3 regions of the Methylobacterium sp. E-012 genome follow, and region 2 is predicted to be linked to each of the others. Evidence: predicted binding sites of a transcription regulator. Region 2 holds the regulator's gene; each other region holds the start of a gene.
What was found. The regulator PhoB, encoded in region 2, activates phosphate uptake and scavenging genes when phosphate is short. The targets are predictions, from matches to a motif close to TGTCATNNANCTGTCAT.
Positions count from the first base shown of each region.

Region 1 (10,085 bases), 3.5 Mb from region 2:
TCGGATCGGCCAGCCGCCGGGCGGCCGCCTCCAGGCGCCGGTGCCAGATCCAGTCTGAGATCGGCTGGCCGTGCTCGTGGAACAGCTCCTGCAGGCGCCGGAGCGACACGCCCATGGCGGCGGCGAGCTGGGGCGGGTCCAGGTCGGGGTCGCCGAGATGGGCCTCGACATAGGCCTTGGCCCGCTGGACCACGACGGTGCCGTGCAGGGGCTGGGGCACCTCCTGCGCCAGCCGCTCGGCGATGCTGGCCACGATCAGATCGACACCGACATCCGCCATCCGGGCCGCGGCGTCCGGGGTGAGCTGTCGCCGCACCTGGATCAGATCGTGAAAGAACGTCCTGACGAGCGTCGCGGAGCCGAGTTCCGCGCCGATGGGCAGGGCCGTGTAGAGCCGGGCGGGCCCGAGCCGGCTCTCCAGGCGCTGCCGCGGCAGTTCCAGGAACATGGACTGGCTGCCCGGACCGGATTCGAGCACGGCCGGACGGTGGTCGAGCACGCAGACATCGCCCGGCCGCTGGCCCGCCGTGCGCTCGTCCTGCTGCACGAGCAGGGATCCGGCGAGCTTGAACAGCACGACGAGCGTGTCGCCCTTCCTGAGGCGCCGCAGGAGTTCGGGCGTGGCCTCGTTGCGGACAGCGCCCTGCGCGATGCGGGTCAGAAGCAGCGGGCCGACCTCGGCGACATCGAGCCGGCCTTCGAACGGAGAATCATCGAGGCGCTCGACCTCGATCGGCAACTGCCGCTGGCGCAGGAGGTCGCGCCAGAGCGGGAAGCTGTCTTTGGGGTGCGTACCGTCGGTCGAAAACAGCGGCTGCATTGGTAAATTTACCCCTACGCCCACCCGTTTGCGCAGCTGGTCAAGAATCCTCGCGCCATCGGACAAGCACGAATCGAGACATATTGTATATCATCTGCATCCTCAAGAAGTGACGGGAAGCGTACTTGAGGTAAACAATAGTTCGGTCTCCCGAGCGCCTCTCGGATCCGAGCGATTCCCGATCTGCCGCAAGGCACTACGGGAAAAATTCGACGATCCCGCAGAGGTTCAACAGATGGCGATGCTCGAAATGGACAACCTCAAAGAACACCACCCCACCTTCATGCTGCAGAAGGTCGGTGCCATCGTGGCGGCCTACGTGTCCCGGAACGCCGTTGGCATCGCGGATCTGCCGGATCTGATCGATCAGGTGCACATGGCGATCTCGGATCTGCGCGACGGCCAGGCGAAGGTCGGATCGAGCTGGGCCGGGCCGAATGCGGGGCAGGTCGAGGCCTCGATCCAGCATGATGGTCTGATCAGCTTCATCGACGGCCGGTCCTACAAGACCCTGAAGCGCCACCTCACCGCCCACGGGCTCACCCCGGAGCGCTACCGCCTCCAATACGGGCTGCCGGCCGATTACCCGATGGTCGCCCCGGGCTACGCCGCCAAGCGATCGCAGATCGCCAAGGCGATCCAGCTCGGCCACCGGGCGGCCTGAGCGATGGCGCTCCGCTGCTCGCACGGGCCGAACCAGCGGCCCGCGTCATCCGCCGATTCGGCCCGGACCGAACATACACTTGCCTGCCTCGCGAAGGCGCTGGATGTGCCGCTCGCGTCCTTCTTCCCGGACAAGGACCGGCAGGACGAAGCCGTCAGGCAGGCCGCCGATCTCGTCACCGTCTTCGCGGGGATCGAGAACGCGGCCGCGCGCCGGACCTGCCTGGCCTTCGTCCGGGCGATGGCGAGTTCCTGAGGCGCCGGGGGGCGCCGCAGCCGGCGGGGCGCAGGCCGCCCGCTCCGCGCCCGGGGGGGCGTGCGGGGCGGGCCGGCCGGTCCGACCGGCTGCGAAACGGAATCGTCCCGGAGGCCGGGGATCGGCGTCCGGGACGATGCGACTCGGAACGTGGCGCGGCGTCCCGGCTTCGGAGTCCGGGACGCCGCGTGCGCCGTGTCAGAACAGGTGACGCAGGATGAAGAACAGCCCGGCGGCGAGCGTGATGGCGGCCGGGAGGGTCATGATCCAGGCCAGCGCCATGTTGCGCACGGTCGACATCTGCAGACCCGAGCCGTTGGCCGCCATCGTCCCGGCGACGCCCGAGGACAGGATGTGGGTGGTCGAGACCGGCAATCCGTAGAGTTCGGCCAGCCCGATCGTGCCGGCGGCCACGATCTCGGCGGAGGCGCCCTGCGCGTAGGTCAGGTGCGTCTTGCCGATCTTCTCGCCCACGGTCACGACGATGCGCCGCCACCCGACCATGGTGCCGAGGCCGAGCGCCAGGGCCACGCAGACCTTCACCCAGCCCGGGATGTAGCGCGTGCCGTCGTTGAGCAGCCCCGCGTAGCGCTTCAGCGTCGCCTTGTCGGCCTCCGAGAGATCGGCACCCGCGTTCGGCAGGACACGCACCGCGTCGGCGGCGAGATACATGTCGCTGCGCAGGTTCTGCGTCTGGGCGGCCGGCACGGTCCGGATCGCACCGTAGTTCTTCACGCTGGCGGCGATGTCGGTGGAGAGCACGGACAGGGCCGCGTAGACCGGAGGCGTGTTCACCGCCTTGGTCTTCAGCGCCTCCGTCACAGTCCGGCGCGCCGCGGCGGCATCCGGCGCCGCGGCACCGGGGGCGTGGGCGGAGAACACCTGGCTCGCCGCCGTCGAGGTCTGAATGAAGGCCGGCGTCGTGTCGTCCGACATGGTGCGGTTCAGGGCGTAGGCGGTGGGGGCGGCGCCGATCAGGATCAGCATGATCAGGCCCATGCCCTTCTGCCCGTCATTGCCGCCGTGGAAGAACGAGACCAGCGTGCAGGTGAGGATCAGCATGCCCCGGATCCACAGGGGCGGGGGGGCGTCGCCCTTCGGCGCCTCGTAGAGGTCCTTGCGGCGCACGGCGAATTTCAGGGCGAGCAGCAGCAGCGCCGCCAGCACGAAGCCGCAGACCGGTGAGAACAGCAGCGCTTTGAACACGTTGAGCGCCTGGCCCCAGTCGACGCCCGAGGTGCCGTCGCCGCCGCTCATCAGCTGGTTGGCGAGGCCGACGCCCAGCACCGATCCGATCAGGGCGTGGGAGGACGAGTTCGGCAGGCCCATGGCCCAGGTCCCGAGGTTCCAGATGATCGCCGCCAGCAGCAGCGCGAAGATCATCGCGTAGCCCGCCCCAGAGCCGACGTTCAGGATCAGCTCCACCGGCAGCAGCGTGACGATGGCGTAGGCCACCGCGCCGGAGGATAGCATCACGCCGAGGAAGTTGAAGAAGCCCGACCAGATCACCGCCACGAGCGGCGGCAGCGAGTGGGTGTAGATCACCGTGGCGACCGCGTTGGCGGTGTCGTGGAACCCGTTCACGAACTCGAAGGCGAGGGCGATCAGCAGGGCGAGGCCGAGGAGCGCGAAGGCGCCGTAGGCCAGCGGTGCCTCGCCGACCGCGTTCATGTCGGTGATCAGGCTCACCACCGCGTAGCCGAGCCCCGCCACCAGGACGAGCAGGAACGCGATCACCCCGCCGGGATGGATCCGATGTTCGAGGCGCGGCCCGCCCGCGGGCCTGTTCCCTAGGATCCCCGAGGGGATCACGGCAGAATCGGACATGAACCCTCGCGCGGAACCGGTTGTGCTGGTGAATGCGGGATTAAGTTCCGCGCGTGACGCTTCGGTGACGGCACCCTTCGATCCGGGTTGCGGGTCACACCATTCGCGCGGCGAAGGACTGCGCAGTGCTGGAACCGCTCCGGCCGGGCGGCCCGCGCGATGGATCCGCCTTCGCCGGCGCCGCGCGTGCCCCAGTCGGCCGACGGGGTTGCGGCACGCGCAGAGCTTTCGCATCGCGGTGAGGATGTTCGGCGGGTTCCTGGAAGATGAAGGCCGCGACTTTGCTGTGCTGGCTAAGTTATCGATCTGTTGCTTCGATGCGACACGCGGCGATTCTGCTGAAAATGACTTAATTATGACGCTGGCGGAGCCGCGGATTTCGCTAAACCTCCCGCCGCAGGCCGAATGGCCGCGGCTTTGGGGGCCAGACATGAAGTTACGACACGGGATCTCGATCGCGGCCTTGACGGTCGCGGTATTCGGGCCGGGCGCGCAGGCACAGACCGCCAACACGACGCCGTCCGACGTCAACGTGCTCAATCTCCTGTCCCCCTATCTGGCGCTCAACGCCACCGCGACCGGTCAGCGGACGCTGCAGCTCAACCTGTCGCAGGGGGTGGCGCTCAACAACGCGGCCGGCCTGTCCCAGCAGCAGAACGCGATCAGCGACAAGAACCTGCTCGGCTCGATCAGCAACGACCTGTCCGCCTCGGGGCTCGGCACCTACGGGGTGGCCGCCAACCTCGCGGGCGGCCTGCCGGCCCAGACGCCGATCAACGGCATCGTGCCCCAGCAACTCGTCGGCGGCCTCGGCGCCCAGCTCGGGCCGATCTACCAGCGCGGCGTCGCGCCGGGCGTGAACGGCCCCCTCGGCAGCGTCGTCAGCCTGCTGGCCGGCGCCTACACCTTCTCCGGGAACAATCTCGGCGTCGCCAAGAACTACTTCGCCAACGGCGCGGCCACCAATCCGAGCGTGACCCCGGCCAACTACGTGGCGGTGCCCGCCGTGGCCCCGGCCGGCTACACCCTGCCGACCTATAACGGCCTGCCCAACACCACCAACAGCGTCTACGACCTCGCCTACGGCGTCACCAACACGCAAGCGGGCCAGGACGTCTACGGATCCTCGCGGCCGGTGCAGGTGGCGCCGTCCCAGTACAACGCCTTCGACCCGACCGCGCTCAACGGGATCGCCACCAACCCGTCCTTCCCGAGCGGGCACACCACTTACGCCTTCACGGACGGCATCCTCCTGGCGATGCTGGTGCCCCAGCAATACCAGACCATGCTGCTGCGCGCCGCCGACTACGCCAACAACCGCATCGTGCTGGGCGTGCACTACCCCCTCGACATCATCGGCAGCCGGGCGCTCGCCGCCTACGATCTCGCCCAGGCCTTCACCAACCCGGCCTACATCAACAACTCCGCGGTGACCGGCACGGCGATCAACCTGCCCAACCAGTTCGTCCAGGCCCAGGGCCAGATCCAGGCCTACCTCGCCGCCCAGTGCGGCAACACCGTCGCGGCCTGCGCCGGCAGCGCGGCCAACGGCGCCGGCAACCCCTACCTCCCGTCGGCCGCCAACCAGGCCACCTACCAGAGCCGGCTCACCTACGGCCTGCCGACCCTGAGCCTCGCCCAGGCCCCCCGCGAGCAGGCCCCCGCCAACGGGCCCGACGCGTCGATCCTGCTGGCCCCCCTCTACGGCGGCTCCACCACCGCCGCCCGCACCCTGGCGCCCGGCGGCGGCCTCTACGGCCAGCTGTCCACGGGAACCATCAACCAGATCCTGGTCAACACCGAGACCAACGCGCTGGCCGCCTTCTACGGCAGCGCGCTGAGCTACTGGAGCCGCATCGACCTGTACTCCGCCGCCGGCTACTTCGGAAACGTGACCGGCACCCTGCGGATGGACACCGCCGACAGCCTGGCCATCGATGTCGCCATCGGCCAGGGCGGCGCCCTCTACGCCAACGGCACCATCGCGGGCACCGCCTTCGTGGGCTCCGGCGGCCTGCTCGGCGGATCGGGCACGGTCGGCGGGATCAGCGCCCTGTCCGGGGGCACGGTGGCGCCGGGCACCGCGATCGGCACGCTCTCGGTCACCGGCGCGGTCGCCTTCGCGCCCGGCTCGACCTACCAGGTCGAGGCCAACGCCGCCGGCCAGGCCGACCGGATCGCGGCCGGCGGCGCCGCCGCCCTGTCGGGGGGCACCGTCCAGGTGCTGGCCGCCTCGGGCAGCTACAACCCGCGCACCACCTACGCGATCCTCACCGCCGGCGGCGGCGTCTCGGGCCAGTTCGCCGGCGTGACGTCGAACCTCGCCTTCCTCAGCCCGGGCCTGCGCCACCTGGCCAACGAGGTCGACCTGACGCTCACCCGCAACGACGTGGCGTTCTCCAGCTCCGCCACCGGCCGCAACGGCGCGGCCGCGGCCGACGCCATCCAGGCGGGCGGAGCCGGCCGGCTCTACGACGCCGCGTCCGGCTTCATCACGGGCGAGGCCGGCGCCGCCTTCCGGGCGCTCGCCGGCGACATCCACGCCAGCACCGTCTCGACCGCCTACGAGACCGCGTTCTTCGTGCGCGAGGCGGTGCTCGACCGCCTGCGCTGGGGCAATCCCGGCACCGGGCTCGATTACGGAAGCCTGCCGGCCGCCTACACGGCCGATCTGCCGGGCCGGGCGCCGGTGGTGGCGGGGGTGCCGGTGCGCACCCTCGACCCGCAGGTCTTCGGGCTCTGGGGCCAGGGCTTCGGGGCGTTCGGCACGGCCGGCGGGGGCGGCAACGCCTTCGACCTCGACCGGCAGATCGCGGGCTTCGCCGCCGGCGCGGATGTACGCCTGCCGGGCGGGCTGCGCTTCGGCGTGGTCGGCGGCTACACGGAGGCCAATCTCGACAGCGCCGGGCGGAGCGGCGGCCTGAGCCGGGCGGAGAGCGCGACGCTCAAGAGCGGGTTCGGCGGCGTCTACGGCGGCGCCGAGCTGGGGCCGGTCTCGCTGCGGCTGGGCGTGATCTACGCCGACACGGATACGCGCACCCGGCGGGCGGTGCTGTACGGGCTGTCGGACACGCTGACCGGGCATGGCGGCGGCCACACCCTGCAGGGCTTCGGCGAGCTCGGCTGGAAGTTCGCGCTGGGCGCGCCGGCGCCGGCGGTGCTGGTGTCGAAGGACGGCGCGGCGGCGGCGGTCCAGCCGGCGGCGGCCTATGTGGAGCCGTTCGTGGGCGGGGCCTATGTCGGGATCCGGCGGGACGCCTTCGCGGAGGCTGGGGGCGCGGCGGCGCTGACGAGTTTCGCGCGCGACTACGACCTCGGGGCGGCCACCGTCGGGGTGCGGGCGCAGACCAGCCTGGACCTGGGCCTGGGGCTGCCGGTGACGCTGCGGGGGCTCATCGGATACCGGAGGGCGTTCGGGGACGTGGTGCCGGCGGCGCTGCTGCGCTTCGGCACCGGCCCGGCCTTCCTGAGCGCGGGCGTTCCGATCGACCGGGACGCGCTGGTGGCGGAGGTCGGCCTGGACCTGGCGGTGGCGCCGAACGCGAGCCTCGGCGTCGCCTATACCGGCCAGACCGGCACCCGGGCCCAGGATCAGGCCGTCAAGGGCAACTTCACCCTCCGGTTCTGAGGAACACGCCGCGACCGCGGGCCGGCAATATCTGGCCCGCATCCCGTGCGTGTCACACGACTGACGCGGTCCGGCCGCTAGCGACCGGGCCGCTCAGGACGCCAACGGGGGATCCCGCATGATTGACGCCACGGTGCCGGCCCTCGCCCTCGGCGCGCTCCTGGCCCTCGTCCAGATCGGCAGCATCGCCATCGCGGGCCGGCGCATCGGCCGAAGCCACGGGCCGTCGCGGTTTCCGGCGGGGGCGCCCGTCTCCCTGGTCCGCCCGCTCCACGGGGTCGAGGCCTACAGCGAGGAGATGCTGACCCGGAGCTTCCGCCTCGACTATCCGGCCTACGAGCTGATCTTCTGCGTGGCCGATCCGGGCGATCCGATCGTGCCGCTGGTGGAGCGCCTGATCGCCGCCCATCCCCACGTGCCGGCCCGCCTGATCCGCGGCGACGAGCGCGTCAGCGAGAACCCGAAGCTGAACAACTGCCTGCGCGGCTGGCGCGCCGCCGCCCACGATTGGGTGGTGCTGGCCGATTCCAACGTGGCCATGCCGCCGGATTACCTCCAGTGCCTCCAGGCCGCGTGGCGGGAGGAGACCGGCCTCGTCTGCTCGACCCCGGCCGGCGCGCGCCCGGGCAGCTTCATGGCCGAGGTCGAGTGCGCCTTCCTCAACACCCTGCAGGCGCGCTGGCAATACGCCGCCGAGGCGTTCGGCCTGGGTTTCGCGCAGGGCAAGAGCATGCTGTGGCACAAGCCGTTCCTGGAAGCGCAGGGCGGCCTCCAGGCGCTCGCCGCCGAGATCGCCGAGGACGCGGCCGCCACCAAGCTGGTCCGGGCCGCCGGCAAGCGCGTCCATCTCGTGGCGAGCCCCTTCGAGCAGCCCCTGGGACCCCGCGGCTTCCGGGAGGTCTGGGCGCGGCAGCTGCGCTGGGCCCGGCTGCGGCGGGTGACCTTCCCGCTGTTCTTTATCCCGGAGATCGGCAGCGGCGTCCTGCTGCCGGCGCTGCTGCTGGCGCTGTGGTTCGGCAGCCTCGCCGGACTTTCCGGCGCTGCGGGTATCGCGGTCCTGTGCTACGGAGCCGAGCACTGGCTCGCGGTCCGCGCGGGCTGGCATCGCTCGCCCCGCATGCCGGCGGTCTTCCTGGTCCGCGATCTCCTGATCCCGGCGATCTGGCTGGGCGCCTGGGTGCAGAGCGCCATCGTGTGGCGCGGCAACGCCATGGATGTCCGTCCCCGCCGGCCCGCCGACGCCCGGAGCTACGCGCCGTCGGCCTGAGGAATGCCGCGAGATACCCGGAGGCTTTGGACGTGTCGCGCCGCTACGCCCTGTACTGGCTCCCCGCTCCGGGCTCGCGTCTGGAGGCGTTCGGCAACGCCGTGCTCGGCTACGACAACGTGTCCGGGCGGACGGTCCCGCATCCGGAGACACCGGGCGGCTTCGCTGCGGTCACGGCGGGGGCCCGGCTCTACGGTTTCCACGCGACCCTCAAGGCGCCGCTGCGCCTCGCGCCGGGGACCGCGGAGGCCGATCTCGTCGCCGCCGCCCGGGGCCTCGCCGCCGCGCACCCGCCGGTGCCGCTCGGGCCGCTGGTGGTCGCGGCGCTCGGACCGTTCCTCGCCCTGGTGCCGGAGGCCCCGCCGCCGGGTCTGGGCCTGCTCGCGGCCGAATGCGTCGCCGCCCTCGACCCGTTCCGGGCGCCGCTGACCGGGGCCGAGCGCGCGAAGCGCCGGCCGGAGCGGCTGGATCCCCGCGGCCGCGCGCTGCTCGACCGCTGGGGCTACCCCTACGTGTTCGAGGCCTTCCGCTTCCACATGACCCTGACCGACGCCCTGCCGGAGCCGGACCGCGACGGGTGGCACCGGCGCCTCGCCGCGGCCTATGCCGCCTCGGGCCCGGAGCCCGCCGTGATCGACGCGGTGTCCCTCCTGACCCAGGACGGGTCCGGGCCGTTCCGGCTCCTGGCGCGCCTGCCCTTCGGAGACGCCCATGGCTGACCAGCCCCTCGGGCTCGCGCCCGCCATCGATCCCAGCGCCCGGGTCCAGGTAAGCCGCCTCGGCCGCTACACCGAGATCGGGGCCCGCACCCGCATCACCGAATCGGTCCTGGACGATTATTCCTACATCGCCCAGGACGGCGAGGTGATCTACACGACGATCGGCAAGTTCTGCTCGATCGCCGCGAGCGTGCGGATCAATCCCGGCAACCATCCGATGGAGCGCGCATCGCAGGCGCATTTCACCTACCGGGCCCGCGCCTACTGGCCGGAGGAGGCGGACGAGGACGCCTTCTTCGACCGGCGCCGGTCGAGCCCGGTGACGATCGGCCACGACGTCTGGATCGGCCACGGGGTCGTCGTCCTGCCCGGCCGCCGCATCGGCACCGGCGCGGTGGTCGGGGCGGGGGCGATCGTCACCCGCGATGTCGCCCCCTACACGATCGTGGTCGGCAATCCCGCGCGGCCGGTGCGGCCCCGCTTCCCCGAGGCGATCGCCGCGCGCCTGGAGCGCCTCGCCTGGTGGGACTGGGATCACGCGCGCCTGCGCCGGGCGCTGCCGGATTTCCGCGGGCTCGCCATCGAAGCGTTTCTGGACCGTCACGAAGCTTCGGCGTGACATCGCCGCCGCGGACACCGTCTTCGTCCGCGTGGCGGCGACATCATCTCGGTAAGATACCCGCGCGGATCCCTATTCATTCGTCGGCTATAGATATTCCGAGGTCTTCGTCATCCAACCGTCGTAGAAGCGGCGTTTAGCTGCGGCCATTCCGCCGCGGATGGATGCATGCTCGTCATCGAAGATCTCACGCGCCAGTATGGCGACCGGCGCGCGGTCGACGGTGTCTCGTTGCGGATCGAGCCCGGCAGCTTCGTCGGCGTGATCGGCCGCTCGGGGGCCGGCA
Region 1 covers NZ_JBYQEY010000001.1:1,372,919-1,383,003, forward strand. The annotation lists gene AC3IF1_RS06495 (helix-turn-helix domain-containing protein) at 1-820, opposite strand, end outside; gene AC3IF1_RS06500 (Ros/MucR family transcriptional regulator) at 1,071-1,484, shown strand; gene AC3IF1_RS06505 (hypothetical protein) at 1,488-1,739, shown strand; gene AC3IF1_RS06510 (inorganic phosphate transporter) at 1,938-3,566, opposite strand; gene AC3IF1_RS06515 (autotransporter family protein) at 3,997-7,194, shown strand; gene AC3IF1_RS06520 (ceramide glucosyltransferase) at 7,313-8,461, shown strand; gene AC3IF1_RS06525 (DUF1045 domain-containing protein) at 8,494-9,180, shown strand; gene AC3IF1_RS06530 (LbetaH domain-containing protein) at 9,173-9,799, shown strand; gene phnC (phosphonate ABC transporter ATP-binding protein) at 9,968-10,085, shown strand, end outside.
Region 1: the regulator PhoB is predicted to act here: its motif matches at 7,245-7,261, upstream of AC3IF1_RS06520 (ceramide glucosyltransferase).

Region 2 (10,085 bases):
TCTCGCCAAGGGCCTGACCACGGGCTGCACGATCCTGGCGCGTGAGCGCGGTGCCCGGCGGGTCGCCGCTTACCCGTGCAGCGCCGTCCGCTCCACCAGCAAGATTCCGCTTCACCGACTCGATCGAAAATCCGATCTGCTAGCGCGCCGTGCGCAGAATCCCCGGTCTGCAGAACCTATCAGGTTCGGCCTCGATCGAGGCCGGCGCATCGGCCGCGTCCGTCTGCGCTACCGGCGCGCCGAGCGCCGCCATGAGAATGCGCAGACCGTCGATCCACTCCTCGACCTCAGCGAGCGACGCGAAGCCGTCGCGCCGGATCACGGTCTCGGGTTCGATCGTCACGACGGCGTCGAAAGTGCCGTCCGGTCCGTCGCTGATCCAGTAATAGACGCGCCGTGCCATGGTTCGAAAATAGGCCAAAACCCGCGGCGTGATAAGATTGTTCGCGATTTTTTCACGGTAAAACAGGGACCCGTCGCGGCTATCGCTCCTTCGACGCCGCCGGCCCCGCGCGCGTGCCGTGTCACCGGCACGCGCGCCGAACAGGCCGGTTGCCACCCTGGCGGCGGGCGCTCTACCCTCGCCGCATGATCGAGCCGCCTCCTTCCCGACCGCGCCAGCGCTTCCAGACCTTCGACGATCCGGGCCACCGCAAGGGCGCCGAGCGGATCGAGGCGCTGCGGTCGGCCCTGCGCGAGGCCGGCCTCGACGGTTTCGTCGTGCCGCGCGCCGACGAGCATCAGTCGGAATACGTGCCCGCCGATGCCGAGCGGCTGGCCTGGCTCACCGGCTTTACCGGCTCCGCCGGGACCGCGGTGATCCTGACGGATTCCGCCGCCCTGGTGGTGGACGGCCGCTACACCCTTCAGGCGCCCGAGCAAATCGATACCGCCATCCTCACGGTCGTGCCCCTGGCCGAGTCGACGCCGGAGGCGTGGATCGGCGCTCACCTCAAGCGCGACCACGTGCTCGGTTATGATCCGTGGCTGCATACGCCGGACGGGCTCGCGCGCCTGGACCGGGCCGCCACCAAAGCGGGGGGCGCGATGCGCGCCGTGCCGAATCTGGTCGACGCGGTCTGGGCCGGCCGGCCGAAGCCGCCCGCCGGGCCGGTCGTCCGCCACCCGGATGCCCTGGCGGGCGAGACGGTCGAGGAGAAGCTGGTTCGGGTGCGCGCGATCCTGGCCGAGGCCGGCTGCGACGCCCTGGTGATCTCGGACCCTCACAACCTCGCCTGGGCGTTCAACCTGCGGGGTGCCGATATCGGCCATACGCCCCTGGCGCTCGGCTACGCGATTCTGCCCCGCGAGGGGCTGGCACGCCTCTTCCTGGTCTCGGCGGAGGTCGACCCGGCCCTGCGCGCGGCCCTCGCCCCCGTCGCCGAGATCCTGCCCCGGGCCGCGCTGGAGGACGGGCTCGGATCCTTGAGCGGGGTACGGGTCCGGCTCGATGCGGCGACGGGCGCCGTCGCCCTGAAGGAAAAGATCGAGGCGGCCGGCGGCACCGTCGATGTCGGCAAGGATCCGATCACCGGGATGAAGGCGGTGAAGAACGCCGCCGAGATCGCCGGCGCGCGCGATGCCCATGGCCGCGACGGGGCGAGCGTCGTGCGCTTCCTCGCCTGGCTCGACGATGCGGCCGCGGCGGGCGGTCTCACCGAGATCGCCGTGGTCGAGGCGCTGGAGGATTTCCGCGCCGCCGGTGGCGACCTGCGCGACGTGTCGTTTCCGACGATCTCGGGATCCGGACCGAATGGGGCGATCGTCCACTACCGGGTCACCCGCGCTAGCGACCGGGCGGTCCGGCCCGGCGAGCTGTTCCTGATCGATTCCGGGGCGCAATACCTGGACGGCACCACCGATATCACCCGCACCGTCGCGGTGGGGGAGCCGAGCGCCGCGATGCGCGATCGCTTCACCCGGGTGCTGAAGGGCCACGTCGCTATCGCCCGGGCGGTCTTCCCGAGGGGCACGACCGGCGCCCAGATCGACGCCTTCGCCCGGGCGCCCCTCTGGCAGGCGGGGCTCGATTTCGACCACGGCACGGGCCATGGAGTCGGGGCGTTCCTCTCGGTCCACGAGGGGCCGCAGCGCATCGCCAAGACCGGCACGGTGGCGCTGGAGCCTGGGATGATCCTGTCGAACGAGCCTGGCTACTACGCCGCCGGCGCCTACGGCATCCGGATCGAGAACCTCGTCCTGGTCGAGCCGCGCGCGGTTGCGGGCGGCGAGCGCCCGATGCTCGGCTTCGAGACGCTGACGCTCGCGCCTTACGACCGGCGGTTGATCGATCCGGACCTGCTCGATCCGGGCGAGCGGATCTGGATCGACGCCTATCACGCGCGGGTCCGCGAGGTCCTGATACCGGTCCTTGATGCCGGCGCGCGCACATGGCTGGAGCGGGCGACGGCGCCGCTGCCGGGCTGACGCCGTTACGGCCTTGGGGCGCAAGATGGCCGCTCTTGTGCTGCCGCGCGGCGCAGAACGGATCGACAGATGTCTCGAAGCCGGTGCGCGCTCCGGCCGTGGTCCCGGAGCGTATCGGCACATGCCTCAACGTGCCCTGTATCTCGCCGAGCCGGCTGGAGGATTTGGGCGCCCTTTCGTTCGATCGCCCGTGCGGTCGTGGAATTGCAGAAGCGGCGGCAGGCCGCCGATGACGATCCCGCACAGTCGTTCGTTCCGACAGATGCGCGCGCCGCCCTCGGACTCCGCCCGCTCGGCAGTCGACCACTTTTGCCGGTTGCGGGACGATCAACGGACGGCGTTCCTCGACCTGGTGCTCTTTGAGCCCCGCGGTTGAAGGCCGTCGATGTCGCGGCCCATGGGTCGATCATCCGGGTGCGGGACACGCATCGATTCGGCGCGCTATAAGGCGTCCGTCACGGAAAAGTCCGCCCCAGGCTCGAAGAGACCGCGCGTGAAACCGCGCCCGCCCGGCGCGCGAAGGGACAGCATGATCCGCCGCTTCGCCTTCCAACTCCTGCTGTTCGCCGCCTGCTGCACGCCCGCTTTGGCGCAGGGCCTGCGCACGCCGCCGGATCTCGTGCGGTCGAGCCTCGTGGCCGAGCCCGGCGCGGTGACGGGGGCGCAGCCCTTCACCCTGGCCGTGCGCATGCAGGTGAAGCCCGGCTGGCACGTCTACTGGCGCAATCCGGGGGATTCCGGGCTGCCGCCCGAGGTCACCTGGACCCTGCCGGCCGGCTTCAACGCCGGGGCGATCCGGTGGCCGGCGCCGGAGCGCATCCCGATCGCGACGCTGATGAATTACGGCTACGAGGGCGAGGTCACGCTCCTCGTCCCCGTGACGCCGCCGCCGAGCCTCGATCCCGCGACCCCGGTGGAGATCCGGGCCAAGCTGACCTACCTCGTCTGCGAAACCGAATGCGTGCCGGGCTCGGCGGACCTCGCCCTGACCCTGCCGGTGGGGGCACCGCGGCCCGATCCCGACATCGCGGCCCTGTTCGCCCGCGCCCGGGCCGCCCTCCCCGCACCGGCGCTTTGGCCACTGCGCCTGTCGAGCCAGGGCGACACTCTGCGGCTCGACTTCGCGGCGGCTGGCCTCCGGCCCGACGCGGTCCGGAACGCCGCCTATTTCCCCTATGCCGAAACCGCGATCGACAATGCCGCCGCACAGGTGATGTCGGCCGACGGGACCGGCCTGCACCTCACCCTCGCCCGGAGCAGCCCGACCGATCCGGCGCCCGAGGCCCTTCCCGGCGTGCTGACCCTGGACGAAGTGACGGAGGACGGCAGCCGCCACCTCGCCTTCGCGTATGGCGACGAGCCCATGCTCCCGGCCGTTGGGCCGCCGGTCGACGCGGCGACCCCGCGGCCGGCGTCCGTCCCCGACGGGGATGCGCTGACCCTCGCGACCGCCGCCGCCTTCGCCTTCCTCGGCGGCTTGATCCTTAACCTGATGCCCTGCGTATTCCCGGTGCTGTCGATCAAGGTGCTGGGTCTCGTCCGGCATGCCGGCGAGAGCCCGGCCCGCCTCCGGTTGCACGGCTTCGCCTACACGGCCGGCGTGCTGGCGAGCTTCCTGGGGCTCGCCGCCCTGCTGATCGCCCTGAAGGGCGGCGGGGCTGCGATCGGCTGGGGCTTCCAACTGCAATCGCCCGCCGTGGTGGCGGGGCTCGCCTATCTGCTATTCGCGATGGGCCTGAACCTGTCCGGGGCGGTTCAGATCGGGGGCCGGCTCGCCGGTCTCGGCGACGGGCTGGCCCGGCGCGCCGGCCTGAGCGGCTCGTTCTTCACCGGCGTGCTCGCCACGCTGGTGGCGACGCCCTGTACGGCGCCGTTCATGGGCTCGGCGGTGGGCTTCGCCCTGACCCAGAGCGCCGGCGTGGCGCTCGCCGTCTTCGCGAGCCTCGGACTCGGCCTGGCCCTGCCGTTCCTGGCGCTGACCCTCTGGCCGCCGGCCCTGCGGGCGCTGCCGCGGCCGGGCGCCTGGATGGAGACCCTCAAGCAGGGGCTCGCCTTCCCGGTCTATGCCACCGTGGCCTGGCTGATCTGGGTCCTGGCGCAGCAGGTCGAGCCGAGGGGGCTTCTGGCGGCGTTGATCGGCCTGGTGCTGGTGGGCTTCGCCGCCTGGGCCTGGGAGCGCGGGCGCGGCGCTGCGCCCGGGGCCGCCCGGATCGCGCAGGTCGGCGCGGCCCTGGCGCTCTTCGCGGTCGCGGCCCTCGTGCTCACGCTCCCGCAGGACCGTGCGGGTCCGGGCGCGCAGGCCTTCACCAGTGGCGCCGAGCCGTTCACCCAGGCGCGCCTCGACACGCTGGTCAACGCGGGCAGACCTGTCTTCGTCAACATGACGGCGGCTTGGTGCATCACCTGCGCGGTCAACGAGACCACCTCCCTCTCTACGAAGGCGGTGCGGACCGCGATGGCCGAGCGGGGCGTGACCTACCTTAAGGGCGACTGGACCAACCAGAATCCCGAGATCACCCGCCTCCTGGAAAAGCACGGGCGGAGCGGCGTGCCGCTATACCTGCTCTATGCCGGCGCGGGGGAGCCTCTGGTGCTGCCCCAGATCCTCACCGAGGGGACGGTGCTTCAGGCTCTGGCCTCGGTTCCGACCGCCGACAAGAGCGCCGCGCTGACCCGCTGAGCAGCGCGGCCGGTGTCGATGCAGGGTTTCCAAACGGGCTGGATCCCGGACATTTTGAACCTGAAAGTCCGCGCCGCTCAAGCCTCGAGCGAGAAGGTCTCGTCGAAGGCGTATCCGGAGCCGCGGACGGTGCGGATCGGATCGGGCTGGCGCGGACCGTTCAGCGCCTTGCGCAGGCGCCCGACATGCACGTCCACGGTGCGCTCGTCGATATAGACGTCGTGGCCCCAGACCCCGTCGAGGAGCTGTTCCCGGGAGAAGACCCGCCCCGGGGCGAGCATCAGGAATTCGAGCAGCCGGAACTCGGTGGGGCCGAGATGCAGCTCCTCGCCGGCGCGGCGCACCCGGTGGCCGGTGCGGTCGAGTTCGAGATCCCCGGCGGCCAGCCGATCCGAGACATGGGCGGGCTTGGCCCGGCGCAGGAGGGCACGGATCCGGGCGAGCAACTCCGGGACCGAGAACGGCTTGACGATATAGTCGTCCGCGCCCGTGCCAAGGCCGCGGACCCGGTCCCCCTCCTCGCCCCGGGCGGTGAGCATGATCACCGGCAGACGCTCGGTCTCGCGCCGGGCGCGGATGCGGCGGCAGAGCTCGATCCCGGAGAGGCCCGGCAGCATCCAGTCGAGCAGGACCAGATCGGGCATGCGCTCGGCCAGGAGCAGTTCCGCATCGTCACCGCGGGCCGCCGTATCGACCAGAAAGCCCTCGGCCTCCAGGTTGTAGCGCAGCAGCGTGGTCAGTGCCTCCTCGTCCTCGACAATCAGGACTTGCATGCTCACGTTCGATGACCTGTTCTAAGGGCGAACCCACCGCGCGTTCCGGAGGCCCGGCCCGTCTCAACTGGAACCAGCCGTCGCCGCGGCGACCGCCCCGAAGATGGTGAGGCGCCGTGGGTTCGCTCCGGGACCTATTCGTGCTCGACCGTCGCGTAGTTCGACGCATCGTTCTTGGGCCGGTCGCCCGCCAGAGTCTCGCCGGTGGCGAGATAGTGGATGGTCTCGGCGATATTGGTGGTGTGGTCGCCGATGCGTTCGACGTTCTTGGCACAGAACAGCAGGTGGGTGCAGAACGAGATGTTGCGCGGATCCTCCATCATATAGGTCAGGAGCTCGCGAAACAGCGAATTGTACAGCGCATCGATCTCGCCGTCGCGCTCCCACACGTCATGGGCGGCCTCGATGTCGCGACTCGCGTAGGCATCCAGCACGTCCTTGAGCTGGCCCTCTGCGAGGTCGCTCATGTGGCGGACGCCCAGCACGATCTTCTGTGCCGGGGCCTGATCGGAGATCGCAACCACACGCTTCGCCACGTTCTTGGCGAGGTCGCCGATCCGCTCGAGATCGCCCGAGACGCGGATCGCCGAGATGGTCTCGCGCAGGTCGATCGCGAGCGGCTGGCGCCGGGCGATCAGCAGGACGGACCGCTCCTCGATGTCCCGCTGGAGGGCGTCGAGGCGCTTGTCGGCGAGGATCACCGCCTGGGCGAGCCCGTCGTCCCGCCGGACGAGGGCGTCGGTCGCCTCGGCGGTCATCTTCTCGGCCACGCCGCCCATCTCCGAGATCGAGCGGCGCAGGTTCTCCAGGTCGGTATCGTAGGACGAGACGATATGGCCGGGCATGGGGGAGATCCTTCGATGGGGGCCGCGACGTGCGATGCCTCGGGGACGTGCGATGCCTCGGGTCTGATGCAGATCTTACCCGGCCGCGGCGGCTATGCTCGCGCGCAGCGCCGCGGGGGTGCGGTTTCGGAGCCTGATCAGCCGAAACGGCCGGTGATGTAATCCTGCGTCCGCCGCTCGGTCGGGTTCATGAACAGCCTGTCGGTCGGCCCGACCTCGACGAGCTCGCCGAGATACATGAACGCGGTGAACTGCGAGATGCGCGCCGCCTGCTGCATGTTGTGGGTGACGATCGCGATGGTGAATTCGTCGCGCAGCTGCTCGATCAGTTCCTCGATGCGCCCCGTCGAGATCGGGTCCAGCGCCGAGGTCGGCTCGTCGAACAGGATGACGTCCGGGCGCTGGGCCACGGTGCGGGCGATGCATAGGCGCTGCTGCTGGCCGCCCGACAGGCCCATGCCGGACTGCTTGAGCTTGTCCTTGACCTCGTCCCAGAGCGCCGCCTTGCGCAGCGAGGTCTCGACCCGGTCGTCGAGATCCGATTTCCCCAGCTTCTCGTAGAGGCGGATGCCGAAGGCGACGTTGTCGTAGATCGACATCGGGAACGGCGTCGGCTTCTGGAAGACCATGCCGACCCGGGCGCGCAGATCATTGAGATCGATCTTGGGATCCAGGATGTTCATGCCGTCCAGAAGGATCTGTCCCTCGGCGCGCTGCTCCGGATAGAGGCTGTAGATCCGGTTGAAGGTCCGCAGCAGGGTCGACTTCCCGCAGCCCGAGGGGCCGATCAGGGCCGTCACCTGCCGGTCGTGGAAGTTCAGGTCGATGTTCTTCAGGCCGTGAAAATGGCCGTAGTAGAAGTTCAGCCCCTTCACGGCGATGCGCACGGGGGCGTTGGTGTCGGCCCCGGTCTTGGCGGAGGCCTGGAACTGGCGGTCGGTGGTGACGGACGCTGCGGCGGTGCTCATCGGGTTGATCCTTCGGGCTTGCGCTTCAGCGGGCACGCTGCGGCTTGATCACCACGCGGGCGATGACCGAGAGGGCGAGGATGGTCATGGTGATCAGGAGTGCCCCGGCCCAGGCGAGCTGCTGCCAGTTGGGATACGGCGAGAGCGCGAATTGGTAGATCATCACGGGCAGGTTCGGGATGCCGCCCATCAGGTCGGCATTGAACCAGCTGTTGTTGTTGAGGGCCGTGAACAGGAGCGGGGCGGTCTCGCCCGCGATGCGGGCCAGAGCCAGGATGATGCCGGTGACGATGCCGGCCGAGGCCGCCCGCCAGGTCACCTTCATGATCACCGTGGAGGGTGGCGCCCCCAGGGCCACGCCCGCTTCCCGCAGGGTGCCGGGGACCAGGCTGAGCATGTCCTCGGTGGTGCGCACGATCACGGGCGTGGCGATGATGGCGAGGGCGACGCCGCCGGCCCAGCCCGAATAGCTGCCCATCGGCCGCACCATCAGCGTGTAGATGAACAGGCCGATCAGGATCGAGGGGGCCGAGAGCAGGATGTCGTTGAGGAAGCGGATCACGAAGGACAGTTTCGAGGTCCGGCCGTATTCTGCCAGGAAGGTTCCGGCCATCACGCCGACCGGGGTCGCGATGACGATGCCGATGGTGGTGAGCACGAGGCTGCCGAGGACCGCGTTGGCGATGCCGCCGCCCTCGCTGCCGGGTCCCGGCGTCGGCTGGGTCAGCAGGGTCGACGTGAACCCGCGCACACCCTGGACGATCAGCATCAGCAGGATCGAACCCAGCACGATGACGCCGAGGAGCGTGGCGAGGGCGCAGAAGCCGCGGAGCACCGCGTCGGCCCGGCGCCGGCCGGGACGGACGCGGCTCTGCGCGAGCGGAGGCGCCGCAAGGGTGTTGGTCGCGTCCATGGGGCTCCTCAACCGACCCGCACGCGCCGCGTCAGGATGCGCGCGGCGACCAGAACGATGAAGGTGATGACGAAGAGAATGCAGCCGAGGGCCATCAGGGCGTTGAGCTGCATGCCGTCCGCCTCGTTGAACTCATTGGCGATCCGGGACGCGATGGTCGAGCCGGGATCGAAGATCGAGGCCGAGAGCCTGTTGGCGTTGCCGACCACGAAGGTGACCGCCATCGTCTCGCCGAGCGCACGGCCGAGGCCGAGCATGATCGCGCCGATGATCGACACCGAGGCGTGCCGGATCAGCACGAAGCGCACCACCTCCCAGGTGGTGCAACCGACCCCGTAGGCGCTCTCCCGCATGATCGTGGGGATCTGGTCGATCATGTCGCGGGCGATGGAGGCCACGAACGGCACGATCATGATCGCCAGGATGATGCCCGCCGTGAGCACGCCGACGCCTGACGGGATCCGAGCGTACAGCACGGTCCCGATGATCGGCAGGCCCTCGACGATGTTGGAAACCGGGATCTCGACGAACTGCGCGAAGAGCGGGGCGAAGATGAACAGGCCCCACATGCCGTAGATGATGCTCGGCACCGCGGCGAGGAGCTCGATCGTCATGGCGACGGGCTTGCGTGCCCAGTTCGGGCAGAGCTGCGTCAGGTAGATCGCGATGCCGAGGGAGATCGGGACGCCGATGGCGAGGGCCAGGAGCGCCGAGATCAGCGTCCCGGTGACGGCCACCAGCGCGCCGTACTGTTCGGTGCCGACGTTCCAGGCGCTCGAGGTCAGGAAACCGAGGCCGAACTGGTGGAAGGCGGGAAGGCCGCCGTAGATGATGGCGCTGAGGATGCCGGCGAGGACGATCAGCACCAGGAGCGCCGCCCCGTAGGCACTGGCCCGGAACAGGGTGTCGAGATTCTTGCTCGGCCCCTTCCGCGCGGCGGTCGCTCGGGTGCGGGCGAGGACAATCGTTTCAGTCAAGGCGGGCATCCGCGATTCTCTGCGAAGGGTGGCGTGGTAACGCGGTGCGATCCCAGAAGCGAGGGAGGAGGCCGAAACCTCCTCCCCGCCACGCTCACATGTTAAAGACGGGCTTCCCGTCCTTGTCCTTCACGTTTTTCCACTCGTCGTGGATCAGTGCCACGACGTTGTCGGGCAGAGGAACATAGTCGAGATCGGAGGCGAGCTTGTCGCCGTTCTTGTAGGCCCAGTCGAAGAACTTGAGCACCGCGGCGGCCTTGGTCGGATCAGCCGGATCCTTGTGGATCAGGATGAAGGTCGCGGCGGTGATCGGCCACGCGTCGTCGCCCGCCTGGTTGGTGAGCGAGATGCCGAAGCCCGGGGCCGACTTCCAGTCGGCGCTGGCGGCGGCGGCCTGGAACGCCTTGTCGTCCGGCTGCGGGAACTTGCCGGACTTGTTCTGCAGAAGGGCGTAGGCGAGCTTGTTCTGCTTGGCGTAGGCGGATTCGACGTAGCCGATCGA
Region 2 covers NZ_JBYQEY010000001.1:4,887,423-4,897,507, forward strand. The annotation lists gene AC3IF1_RS23320 (hypothetical protein) at 140-559, opposite strand; gene AC3IF1_RS23325 (aminopeptidase P family protein) at 589-2,427, shown strand; gene AC3IF1_RS23330 (protein-disulfide reductase DsbD family protein) at 2,957-5,107, shown strand; gene phoB (phosphate regulon transcriptional regulator PhoB) at 5,185-5,880, opposite strand; gene phoU (phosphate signaling complex protein PhoU) at 6,015-6,725, opposite strand; gene pstB (phosphate ABC transporter ATP-binding protein PstB) at 6,863-7,693, opposite strand; gene pstA (phosphate ABC transporter permease PstA) at 7,719-8,606, opposite strand; gene pstC (phosphate ABC transporter permease subunit PstC) at 8,615-9,592, opposite strand; gene pstS (phosphate ABC transporter substrate-binding protein PstS) at 9,678-10,085, opposite strand, start outside.

Region 3 (10,085 bases), 970 kb from region 2:
CCTCGGCCGCCAGGCCGATGATGCTGCCTCGGTCGAGGATCGGCTCCCAGCCGGTCTCCCGGGCGAGTCCCTCCAAGAGGGCGCGAATGCCCCGATCCCCGTCATAGGGAACCGGGTCCCGGCCGTCCCGGTAGAACGGGATCTTCTCGTGCTCGGTCCCGATGGCGAACCGCCCGCGCGGCTTCTCGCCCGCCGCGAACCATTCGATCAGTTCAGCGCGCGTGGTGAGCGGCGTGATGTCGTTGCTGTCGCGCGCCATGCGCTGCCTGCCCGTGCGTCTGAACTGAGCCTATGATGTAGGCGCGCCGAGGTTGCTCCGGCGGGTCCGACCGGTCCACCCCGCTCTCACGAACGGGGCCCGGGCGGACACCCGCCCCCGACCCCGACGAGCGCGCGGCGCGGGCGGCGTCCGCCCACGGACATAGTCGAGGCGCCGGGAACCCACAACGCGGCGCCGTGAGCCGGCGGGCTCCGACCCGTCCCATCCCGGGAAACAATCGCCGGCTGGCCCCCCTCATGTGCGCCGGCACACATCGATCGGGACGGGGATGCTCCGTTACCGGGCGTCGCCGAGCACCGCCTGGACCAGGGCCAGGACGGCGACGGCCGCGGTGTCGGCCCGGAGGATCCGCGGTCCCAGGGAGAGGGCGACGGTGTTGGGCCGCGCTCGGATCAGGTCCCGCTCCTCCGCGGAGAAGCCGCCCTCCGGGCCGACCAGCACGGCGAGCGGCGGCGGCGCAAGCGGATCGGCCGCCGCGGCGAGCGCCCGCATCGGATCGCGTACGGGCGCGTCCTCGTCGCAGAACACCAGGAGCCGCTCCGGGGCGAGGCCGGCCAGGGCCTCGGGCAGCCGTTCGGGCTCCGGACAGTCCGGGATCGCCAGGATGCCGCATTGCTCGGCGGCCTCGACGGCGTTGGCGCGCAGCCGGTCCATGTTGACCCGCTCGCCCTGCGTGTACCGCGTGATGACGGGCCAGATCGTGCCCGCGCCCATCTCGACCGACTTCTGCGCGAGGTAATCCAGGCGCGCACTCTTCACGGGTGCAAACAGGTAATGGAGGTCGGCGGGCGCGGGCTGCGGGCGGGTCTGCGCGGCGACGTGCAGGTCGGCGCCCTTTCGCCCGGTCTGGACCAGACGGGCGCGCCACTCGCCGTCGCGGCCGTTGAACACCAGGACGGGATCGTCCGGCCCGCGGCGCAGCACGGTGAGCAGGTAGTTGGCCTGCGCCCGGTCGAGGGGCAGAATCACGCCCGCGGCGAGATCGGCCGCCACGTGGAGGCGTGGAGCAGTGAAGTCGTAGGCCGGCATGCGGGCGTGGTCGCCCGGCGCCGCCGGCCTGTCAACGCGGGACCGATCCCTCGACATGTTGCGAAAAGGTTACGACGCCTGGTTTTTCGCGCCGGGCCCACAGCCGCATGGCGTCGCCCGTTTGCCGCTCGATTGACGCCACATTCCTATGGCGAACCCACAGTTACGTGAAGGAAGCCGGCCGCACGCGGATTCGGCAGGGTCGTCGAGGGAGTCGCGGGATGGCGAAGAGGAGCTTGGGTCTGGGGGCTGCGGTGCTGGCCGGCACCGTCCTGTTCGGGACGGCGGCCTTCGCACAGGGCGCCGCGCCGGAATGCGGCGCCATCCAGAAGACCTTGGCCGAGCGCAAGGCGCTGGTCGGGCGGGCCAATGCGGCCTCCCAGACGAAGAAGAAGATGACGCCGCAGGAAGCCTGCGCCCTGTTCGGGAAGCTTCAGACCAACGGCGCCGAGGGCATGAAGTGGATCACCGCCAACAAGGAATGGTGCTCGATCCCGGATTCCTTCGCCGAAGGCTTCAAGGCCGACCACATGAAGGTCAGCGGTATCCGCACCAAGATCTGCAGCGTCGCCGCCCAGGCGACCAAGATGGAGGCGCAGGCCCGTGCCCAGGCTCAGGCGCAGGCCAATGGCGGCGGCGGCGGCCTGCTCGGAGGCCCGGGCTTGACCGGCAGCTTCAAGCTGCCGCAGGGCGCTCTGTAAGCACGTCTGCGAGGCTCACGGATCCGGCGCGGATCCTCCCTCTGCGGCGGGGGAGGATCGAGATGCGGGACGACCGGAGAGCCGACCGATGAGCGGGCCACCGACGGGCGGGACGGCGATCGAGGATGGGCGCCCGGCCGACGCCGTCACAGGCCACTGGGTCGAGCGGGTCGCGCCGCGGCCGTGGCGCCCCTATCTGCGCCTCGCGCGCATCGACCGGCCGGTCGGCTGGTGGCTGCTGCTCCTCCCGTGCTGGTGGTCGGCCGCGCTGGCGGCGATCGCGGCGGACCAGTCCTTCCCCGATCCCTGGCACTGCCTGCTGTTCCTGATCGGGGCGGTGGCGATGCGCGGGGCGGGCTCGACCTACAACGACATCGCCGACCGCGACCTCGACGCGCAGGTCGAGCGCACCCGCCTGCGCCCCCTCCCCTCGGGGCAGATCCGCCCGCGCCACGCCGCCCTGTTCCTGATGGTCCAGGCCCTGGTCGGGCTGGCGGTGCTCCTGCAGTTCAACGAGCAGGCGATCCTCGTCGGGCTGTGCTCGCTCCTGCCGGTGGCGATCTACCCGTTCATGAAGCGCGTCATGCCCCTGCCCCAGGCCGTCCTCGGGCTGGCCTTCGCCTGGGGGGCGCTGATGGGCTGGGTCGCGGTCTTCGCCCGCCTCGATGCGCCGGCGCTGCTGCTCTATGCGGGCGCGCTGTCCTGGGTGGTCGGATACGATACGATCTACGCGGTGCAGGATATCGAGGACGACGAGATCGCCGGGATCCGCTCCTCCGCCCGCCTGTTCGGACGGCATGTGAGAGGCGCCGTCGGCCTGTGCTACGCCCTGGCGGCCCTGTTCGTGGGGCTCGCTGCCTGGGCGGCCGGGGCGGGCCTGATGGGCTTCCTCGGGGTCGCGGCCTTCGCCGGACATCTCGCCTGGCAGATTCGGTCGCTCAAGGAGCGCGACGGGCGCGGGGCCCTGATGCTGTTCCGGTCGAACCGGGATGCCGGCCTGATCCTGTTCGCCGGCCTTGCCACGGACGCGCTGCTGCGCGGTCTCGCCTGAGAGCCGTCGGGGCGGTCAGGTGCGGGCGATGATCTCGTTCTCGCCGCGGAAGATCTGCGGCCGCGCCGGGAGGCGTCCGGTCTTGCGGCGGGTCAGGAACCGCGGGCGGCGGCCGCCGAGCCCGGCATGACGGCGCCGGATGCGCACCCGACCGAGGATCACGCGGCCGAGCTGTTCGGTCACGGGGACGCGCACCCCGTCCTCGCGGACGATCATCCGCGCCAGACCGGCGCGGGCCGCGATGTCGCGCCACACCGCGACCACGTCGTCCTCGTCGAAGCTGCCGAGGCGATGCAGTTCCTCGCCCTCGGCATCGACCAGGATCAGGCTGAACCGGTCGGACCCGGTGATCTCGGCATCCTCGACGGCGTAGGCGAGCGCGATCCCGGTGGCCCTGCGGGCGCCGGGGGTGCGGCCGATCACCGGAAGCGGCGAGACCATTAGGTGGGGGGGGGCCTCGGCACCCTGCATGCGCTGTCCCGCGTGATGTTCGTCCACGAACGGCGAAGTGTTCATCGGTCCGGATCCCTTGAGCAAGTGGCGGCACCGACCGGGCCGTCCGTTATGCCAAGCAAAATCGCACCCGAACTCCTCCACGCCGCTTAAGAGCCGTCCTTAAGCGATTCTGGACGGCGCCGTCATTTGCGGAATGCTCAATGCTTCCTTGAATGCTCAACATTTCCTTGCGCGGATTGGTCGTTATCGATTGATCAACCAGCATCCTTGTGGCGGTGCGGGCGGCGCCGTACAACGGCAGGGTCGGGTGCGCGATCCTTCCGCGCCCGGCCCCCTCAGCCCGAATGCGCGGACGTCCGTTCGACCGGATGCACGGTGCGGCGGGGCTCTCCGGCCCTCACGGATCTTACGCGGAGCGCGATGCCCGAGCCTCTCACCGACGATGCGGTATCCGCCCTGATGCCGGAGCTGCGCGCCGTCATGCGCGAGGCCGCCGACATCGCGCGGCCCTTCTTCCGGCTCGGCGGTCAGACCTCCGCCCGGATCTGGTCGAAGGCCGGCGGCTCGCCGGTGACCGAAGCCGACGTCGCGGTGGACGCCTTCCTGAAGGTCCGCCTCAGCGCGCTCGTCCCGCGGGCGGCGTGGCTGTCGGAGGAGACGGCGGACGATCCGGCCCGCCTCGGCCACGACCTCGTCTGGATTGTCGACCCGATCGACGGGACCCGGGCGTTCCTATCGGGCCATCCGGATTGGTCGATCGCGGTGGCGCTGCTGGCCGACGGCGAGCCGGTGATCGGATTCGTCCACGCGCCGGTCGGCGACGCGGATTACGAGGCGGTGCACGGGCGCGGCGCGACCCGGAACGGCGTACCGATCCGGGTCGATCCCCGCGCGCGCCTCGCCGGCGCGCGCATCACCGGCCCGAAGCCGATGCTCGACCGCCTGGCACGGGGTGCCGGGCCGAATCCCGACTTCGAATCGATCGCCCGGATCCCGTCCCTCGCCCTGCGGCTCGCGCGGGTGGCGGACGGGACCGTCGATATCGGAATGGTGTCCGGTCACGCCCGCGACTGGGATCTCGCGGCGGCGGACCTCGTCCTGCGGGAGGCCGGCGGGGTCGTCTGCGACTTCACGGGCGCAGCGACCCCCTACAACCGGCCCGACCCGGTTCACGGCGAACTCCTCGCCGCCTCGACGGCCCTGCGCGATCCCGTCCTGGCGGCCTGGGGCCGCTGAGGACGGCGGCGCCGGCCGTTGTCAGGCCGCCACAGCGGCTTCGCGCACCATGACCGCGGCAGGGGCGAGCCCGAGGCGGTCGGCGAGATGCCAGTGCAGTTCCCGTGAGGAATGGTAGTTGTAGGACCGGTCGATCAGGTGACTGACATCGATCCCGGTATGGTCCGCGGTCCTGGCCTGGGCCAGCTTGCCGACCCGGAAGGTCGGGGCGTCCGTCACCGGTGAACGGATGCCGCGGCGGCGTGTGTACTCGAACAACATAAGTGTTTTTCTTTTCTGGTCTTTTCTGGACCGGACGTTCGTACCGCCCGGTATCGTGTTGGGGATTTGCCTCCGGCGCGACCTGGGACCGGGCGGTTTCGCCCGGGACGGTAGCGTCGGAAGGGAGAGCCGCATCGTGCGGCCGAATCAGGGTCCCGCCGCGGTCTCCCGCCGGGCGGGAGCCCCGCGGGCATCGATCCGCGCGGGGGATTGGCGCGGGACCCGCAGAGCCGGAAGGATCAGGCTGCCTGCAGGTTGCTGGCGGCGTCCTTGCCGCTGCGCTTGTCGGTCAGGATCTCGTAAGAGACCCGCTGGCCTTCGATGAGATTGCGCATTCCGGCGCGCTCGACGGCCGAGATGTGAACGAACACGTCCTTGCCGCCATCGTCGGGCTGGATGAAACCGTAGCCCTTCGTCTCATTGTACCATTTAACAGTGCCGGTATTCACGTATTGTACCTCGTTCGTGCATGGGCCATTCGCGCGGCACGAGGGCCGCGTGATGCACCATGGTCTTTCTGGATTTGGCCAGGGTGGCGGGGCGCGAGACGCTGAACCGTGTAAAGCGTCAGCCTCGGTGGGTAAGCCCCCCGAGGACGTATTTAATCGCTCGCTGCGGCCGCAACAAGGCGCCGGCCGCGTATCTTCTGCGTCGCAGGCCGGGACGAAGGCGCGGCCGCGGCGCGCCGCCCCCTGTGTTTTCGGGCCTCCGCGATGCATATACGGAGTGCGTGCAAGCAGTTACGACGCGCGGCTCTGGACGATACATGGCAGGCATATCGGTCTCGCTGGACGGTGCGAACATCCAGCTGTCCTTCCAGAAGGACGATCAAGCGACGGCGGTGGTGATGGATGCCCGGGCCGCCCGCGCCCTGGTGCGCGCCGTCGGGCAGCTGCTGACGGCGATCGACGACACCGACGAGCCGGACATGACCGACGAGATGGGCGACGAGGACATCGCCATGCTCGAAGTGACATCCTCGGCGATCGAGATCGGCACCGACGACGAGGGCCAGGCGGTGGTCGCTCTTCAGGCCGGCGCGTTGCCGCCGTTCCAGCTACGCCTGACCGACGAAGAGGCCCGCCACGTGGTGACGAGCCTCTCGGAGATCCTCAACGCGCCGCGCGACGTTCGCACTTCGCACGGCGGCCACTGACGCTCGGATCACATGCGCGTGCCGGGATCGGTGGGTGTGCCGGGGAAGACGTCGGGCTCGGAGCCCGGACCGCCCGGTTCGCCGATGCCGGGATCGTTCACCGGATAGGGTGTGCGCGGTCCGGTCGGCCCGATATCGGGCTCCTCGTCGGGGATCGGCGGGGGCGGCGGCAGATCGCCGGGCGTGGGCTCGGGTAGGCCGGGATTGGCCATGACGCGGCTCCTGTTGGCTTGGGATCGGGACCAACGGACCGGGCTCGCGTGGGTTCCGAGGCCGCGTGGCGGGTTCGCGACCTGGCTGGACACCGGAACGGCGCGCTCGGCGTCGGGATTGGCCGCTATCCGCGCTCGCCCGCGATCTCGAGCACCGTGCAACCGCATATCGGCCGCCCGTACTCGTCGGTCCCCTCGACGTTGACGCGGTGCGCACCCGGCGCGAGGTCGTCGGGCAGCCGCGCCGTCCAGATGTGGGTCGAGGGCGTCGCCTGCACCCAGCTCTTCTTGGTCTCCGGGTAGCGCGCAAAGAGTTCGGTGACGAAGGGGTCGAGCCGGCGAGTCCGCGCCATCGCCAGCGGCGGCCGGTCGCCGATCCGGGCGGTCAGGCGCGTGCGCGGCCCGCCGTCGAACACGTTCACCACCAGGGTTGTGTCGGGAAGCGCGTCCTGCGGCACCGGCGGCCGGAGACCCTGGACCGGCCGGGTCAAGCGGATCACCTCCACGGCGCCGACGCGCGCCTCGCTCTCGAACAGGATGCGCATCGTCTCGTCGGGCTGGCCCTGCGCGGCGACGTAGCGGGTCGTGTAGTCGGTGCCGCGGATCGACAGGACGTGGAAGCCATTCGGCGTCCCGTCGCGGCTGTCGGCCGAGGGGATGCCGGTGCGCGTGTCGGGCCCGCTCCACCACGAGCCCGAGACGGCGGTCAGCACGTGATGGTGGTGCCCGTCGGCCGGGTAATGGTGCTCGGTCGTGTGGGTGTGGCCCGCGAGGCTCAGCACCCGGCGCCCCGCCAGCAGATCGAGGAGGGCAGCGCGGTCGAGGGTGATGCCGTGGGGATCGTCGGGCGTCGTATCGGTGAACAGCGGGATGTGCATGGCCAGCACGATCAGGTCGTCCTGCGGGATCTCCGGCAGGAGGTTGCGCAGGAAGGCCAGGCTGCGCTCGCCGATATGCCCCCGGTAGGTGTTGGCGCCGACCGGGACCGGCGGCCCCAACCACTCGACGTTGTCGAGCATCACGAACCAGGCCCGCCCGTGCCGGAACGCGTAGGTCGGCGCGCCGTAGACCCGCTTCCAGGTCTCGCGGCTGTAGCGGGCATCCGGAGCCTGCATGTTGAGATCGTGGTTGCCCGGCAGGCTGTACCAGGGCAGCCCGATCCGCCCGACGATGCGGTTGGACCGGCCGTAGAGCGAGAGATCGTCGAACAGGACGTCGCCGGCGGTCAGGCCGAAGGCCGCCGGGATCGCCATGGCGCGGGCGACCGCCGTATCCCGCACGTGGTCGAGTTCGAACCGGCTCTCGGGCTGGGGATCGGTGAACAGGACGACATCGAAATCCGCCGGCTCATCGACCCGGGTCAGGGTGAAGTCGATGGACGCCGGCAGCGGCCCGGTCGGCGCGACCCCGGGATAGCGCAGGCCGATCTCGGCGGGCGTGCCGTTGGGCTGGTGGATGTAGGAATGGCGCGGCACGTTGTCGGCGTCGCGCGGGAGGGCGTAGCCCGGCGGCTTGATCACGAAGACGGCCCCGTCGCCCGGCATCGGCAGGCGATAGCGGCCCTGATCGTCCGTGCGCGCGATCTCGCGGCCGTTCGAGACCAGTACGCCGGGGAGCGGAGTCCGGCCGGCCCCGGCCGTGGCGCCGGCATAGACGATCCCGGTGGCCTCCGCAGCCCCCTGCGCCTCTGCCCGGCCGGCCACGAGCCCCAATCCGGCGAGGCCCGCCACGGTCTCCCGGCGGGTAAGGCGTCCATCTCCAGAGGTCGATTCGCGCGACATCGGGGCTCCTGTCGGGATTCCAAGCCAGTGCCGAGGCAGGAAGCCGGCAAACCCGCTCCCGCGACGTGGCCCCAGCGGCCAAGCAGATCCGTTTGACCGGGCGATGACAGCAACGTTCCCAAACGCGCGAGGCCCGCATCTCGGGGGAGATGCGGGCCTCGGATGATCCGGAAGCGGGTCGGCAGCGCCGGTCGGCGGACTATTCCTCGTCGCCGGGCTCGAAAGTCTGCGGCATCGGCTCGGCGCTGGCGACCGGGGTCGGCGCGCCGATGGTCGAGGGGACGTTCACGCCGTCGCGCTTGTAGATGTCGTCGCGGAACTGAACCACGCCGTCCGGGGTCGACCAGGCCGTGATGTAGGTCCAGTAGACCGGCACCGGCTGGGCGATGTTGGCGTCGACGCGCTTGCCGCTCTCGATCGCCTCCTCGACCTTCTGGCGGTCCCAGCCGGGCGTGTCCTTCAGGAGCCACGTGATGTACTCGCGCACGTTCTGCACGCGCACGCAGCCCGACGAGATGAAGCGGAAATCGTCGCCGAACACGCCCTTGGTGTTCGTGTCGTGCATGAACACGCCGTAGGGGTTCGGGATGTTGATCCGGACGATGCCCATCGAGTTGAAGTCGGCGCCGGAATCCTGCCGATAGGTGTAGCGCGTGCCCTCGTCGGAGTTCCAGTTCACCGATTTCGGCGAGACCTCCTGGCCGTTCGACAGGATGCGGATCCGGTTGTCCGTGAGGTAGTTCGGATCCTTCTGCATCTTCGGGATCAGGTCCTTCTTCACGATCGAAGCCGGGACCGTCCAGGTCGGGTTGAAGTTGATCTGCGTCGCCTTGGTGTTCATGATCGGCGACTGGCGGTCGATCTTGCCGACGCCCGCGGCGTGGAGCGTCACGACCTGGCCGTTCTCCACCGTCTCGACCAGGGCGGCCGGGATGTTGGTGATCACGAAGCGCCGGCCGAGATCGCCCGAATAGGAGCGCAGGCGGACGACGTTGGTCTCGAGCTGGCGCAGGCGCACGTCGGCGGGGACGTTCATCGCCTGCTGGGTGGCGAGGCTCATCGTGCCGGTCTGGCTGAGGCCGTGGCGGGACTGGAAGCGCTTCACGCCGGCGGCGACGTAGGAATCGTACACGCCGGAGCCGCCGGCGGCGGCATCGAGGTCGCCGGTGACGATCAGGCGCTGGCGCACGGCGGCCACGGCCGGGCCGCGGGAGCCGATGCGCAGGTGCTCGGCGCCGGAGACCGGGCGCCAGCCGCCGCGGGTGACGATGTCCTTGTAGCGCTCGACCATCTGCTCGGTCGCCGCCACGGTCTGGGGCGAGAGGATCGGCACCGTCTCGCGCTGCACCTGCATGCCGGCGGGCGACGCGTAGTCCTGCGCCCATTCGGCCTGTGCGTAATTGCCCTGGTCACGGGCCTCCGCGGCGCCGAGGCCCAGGGCGCTCAGGGCGGCCACGCTCAGGAGGGTGGTGAACCGGTTTTGTGCCGTCATGCGCATCGGTCGCTGGCTCTGGTCCGGAGTCTGTTCGGATCGTGGCGGGAGGGATCGTCTCGGCCGCCACGCTGTCGGGTTGACGCTTAAGACTCCCTATCGAAGGGGCCGGATTGTGGCATCGCGGTGCGCCAGCGCACGCCGCGTTCGGCTGCGGCCCGCCGGCAACAGCCACGACCCTCCGGGTGTGGCAGGACTGCCATAGGCGCAGGAAGCGAACGGGGTGCGGGAGCAGCATGGGACCGGGTCCGACCACGGGGAATCGTCGCGGGGGTCCTCAGGCCCGGCCGCTGCGTGCCGTGATCGCCGTGCTGGCGCTCTATGCCTTCGTCCTTCAGGCCTTCCTCGGCGGCCTGATGCCGATGCCGGCGGCGGCCGACGGGATCTGCGCGCAGCATTCCGCGGACGGGTCGGATTTCGGCAAGGCGGT
Region 3 covers NZ_JBYQEY010000001.1:5,856,130-5,866,214, forward strand. The annotation lists gene AC3IF1_RS28080 (glutamate--cysteine ligase) at 1-259, opposite strand, end outside; gene AC3IF1_RS28085 (16S rRNA (uracil(1498)-N(3))-methyltransferase) at 557-1,309, opposite strand; gene AC3IF1_RS28090 (hypothetical protein) at 1,531-2,010, shown strand; gene ubiA (4-hydroxybenzoate octaprenyltransferase) at 2,099-3,061, shown strand; gene AC3IF1_RS28100 (DUF6101 family protein) at 3,077-3,532, opposite strand; gene AC3IF1_RS28105 (inositol monophosphatase family protein) at 3,938-4,753, shown strand; gene AC3IF1_RS28110 (AsnC family transcriptional regulator) at 4,775-5,014, opposite strand; gene AC3IF1_RS28115 (cold-shock protein) at 5,254-5,463, opposite strand; gene AC3IF1_RS28120 (hypothetical protein) at 5,781-6,170, shown strand; gene AC3IF1_RS28125 (hypothetical protein) at 6,179-6,382, opposite strand; gene AC3IF1_RS28130 (calcineurin-like phosphoesterase C-terminal domain-containing protein) at 6,508-8,163, opposite strand; gene AC3IF1_RS28135 (L,D-transpeptidase family protein) at 8,363-9,661, opposite strand; gene AC3IF1_RS28140 (hypothetical protein) at 9,892-10,085, shown strand, end outside.
Region 3: the regulator PhoB is predicted to act here: its motif matches at 8,256-8,272, upstream of AC3IF1_RS28130 (calcineurin-like phosphoesterase C-terminal domain-containing protein).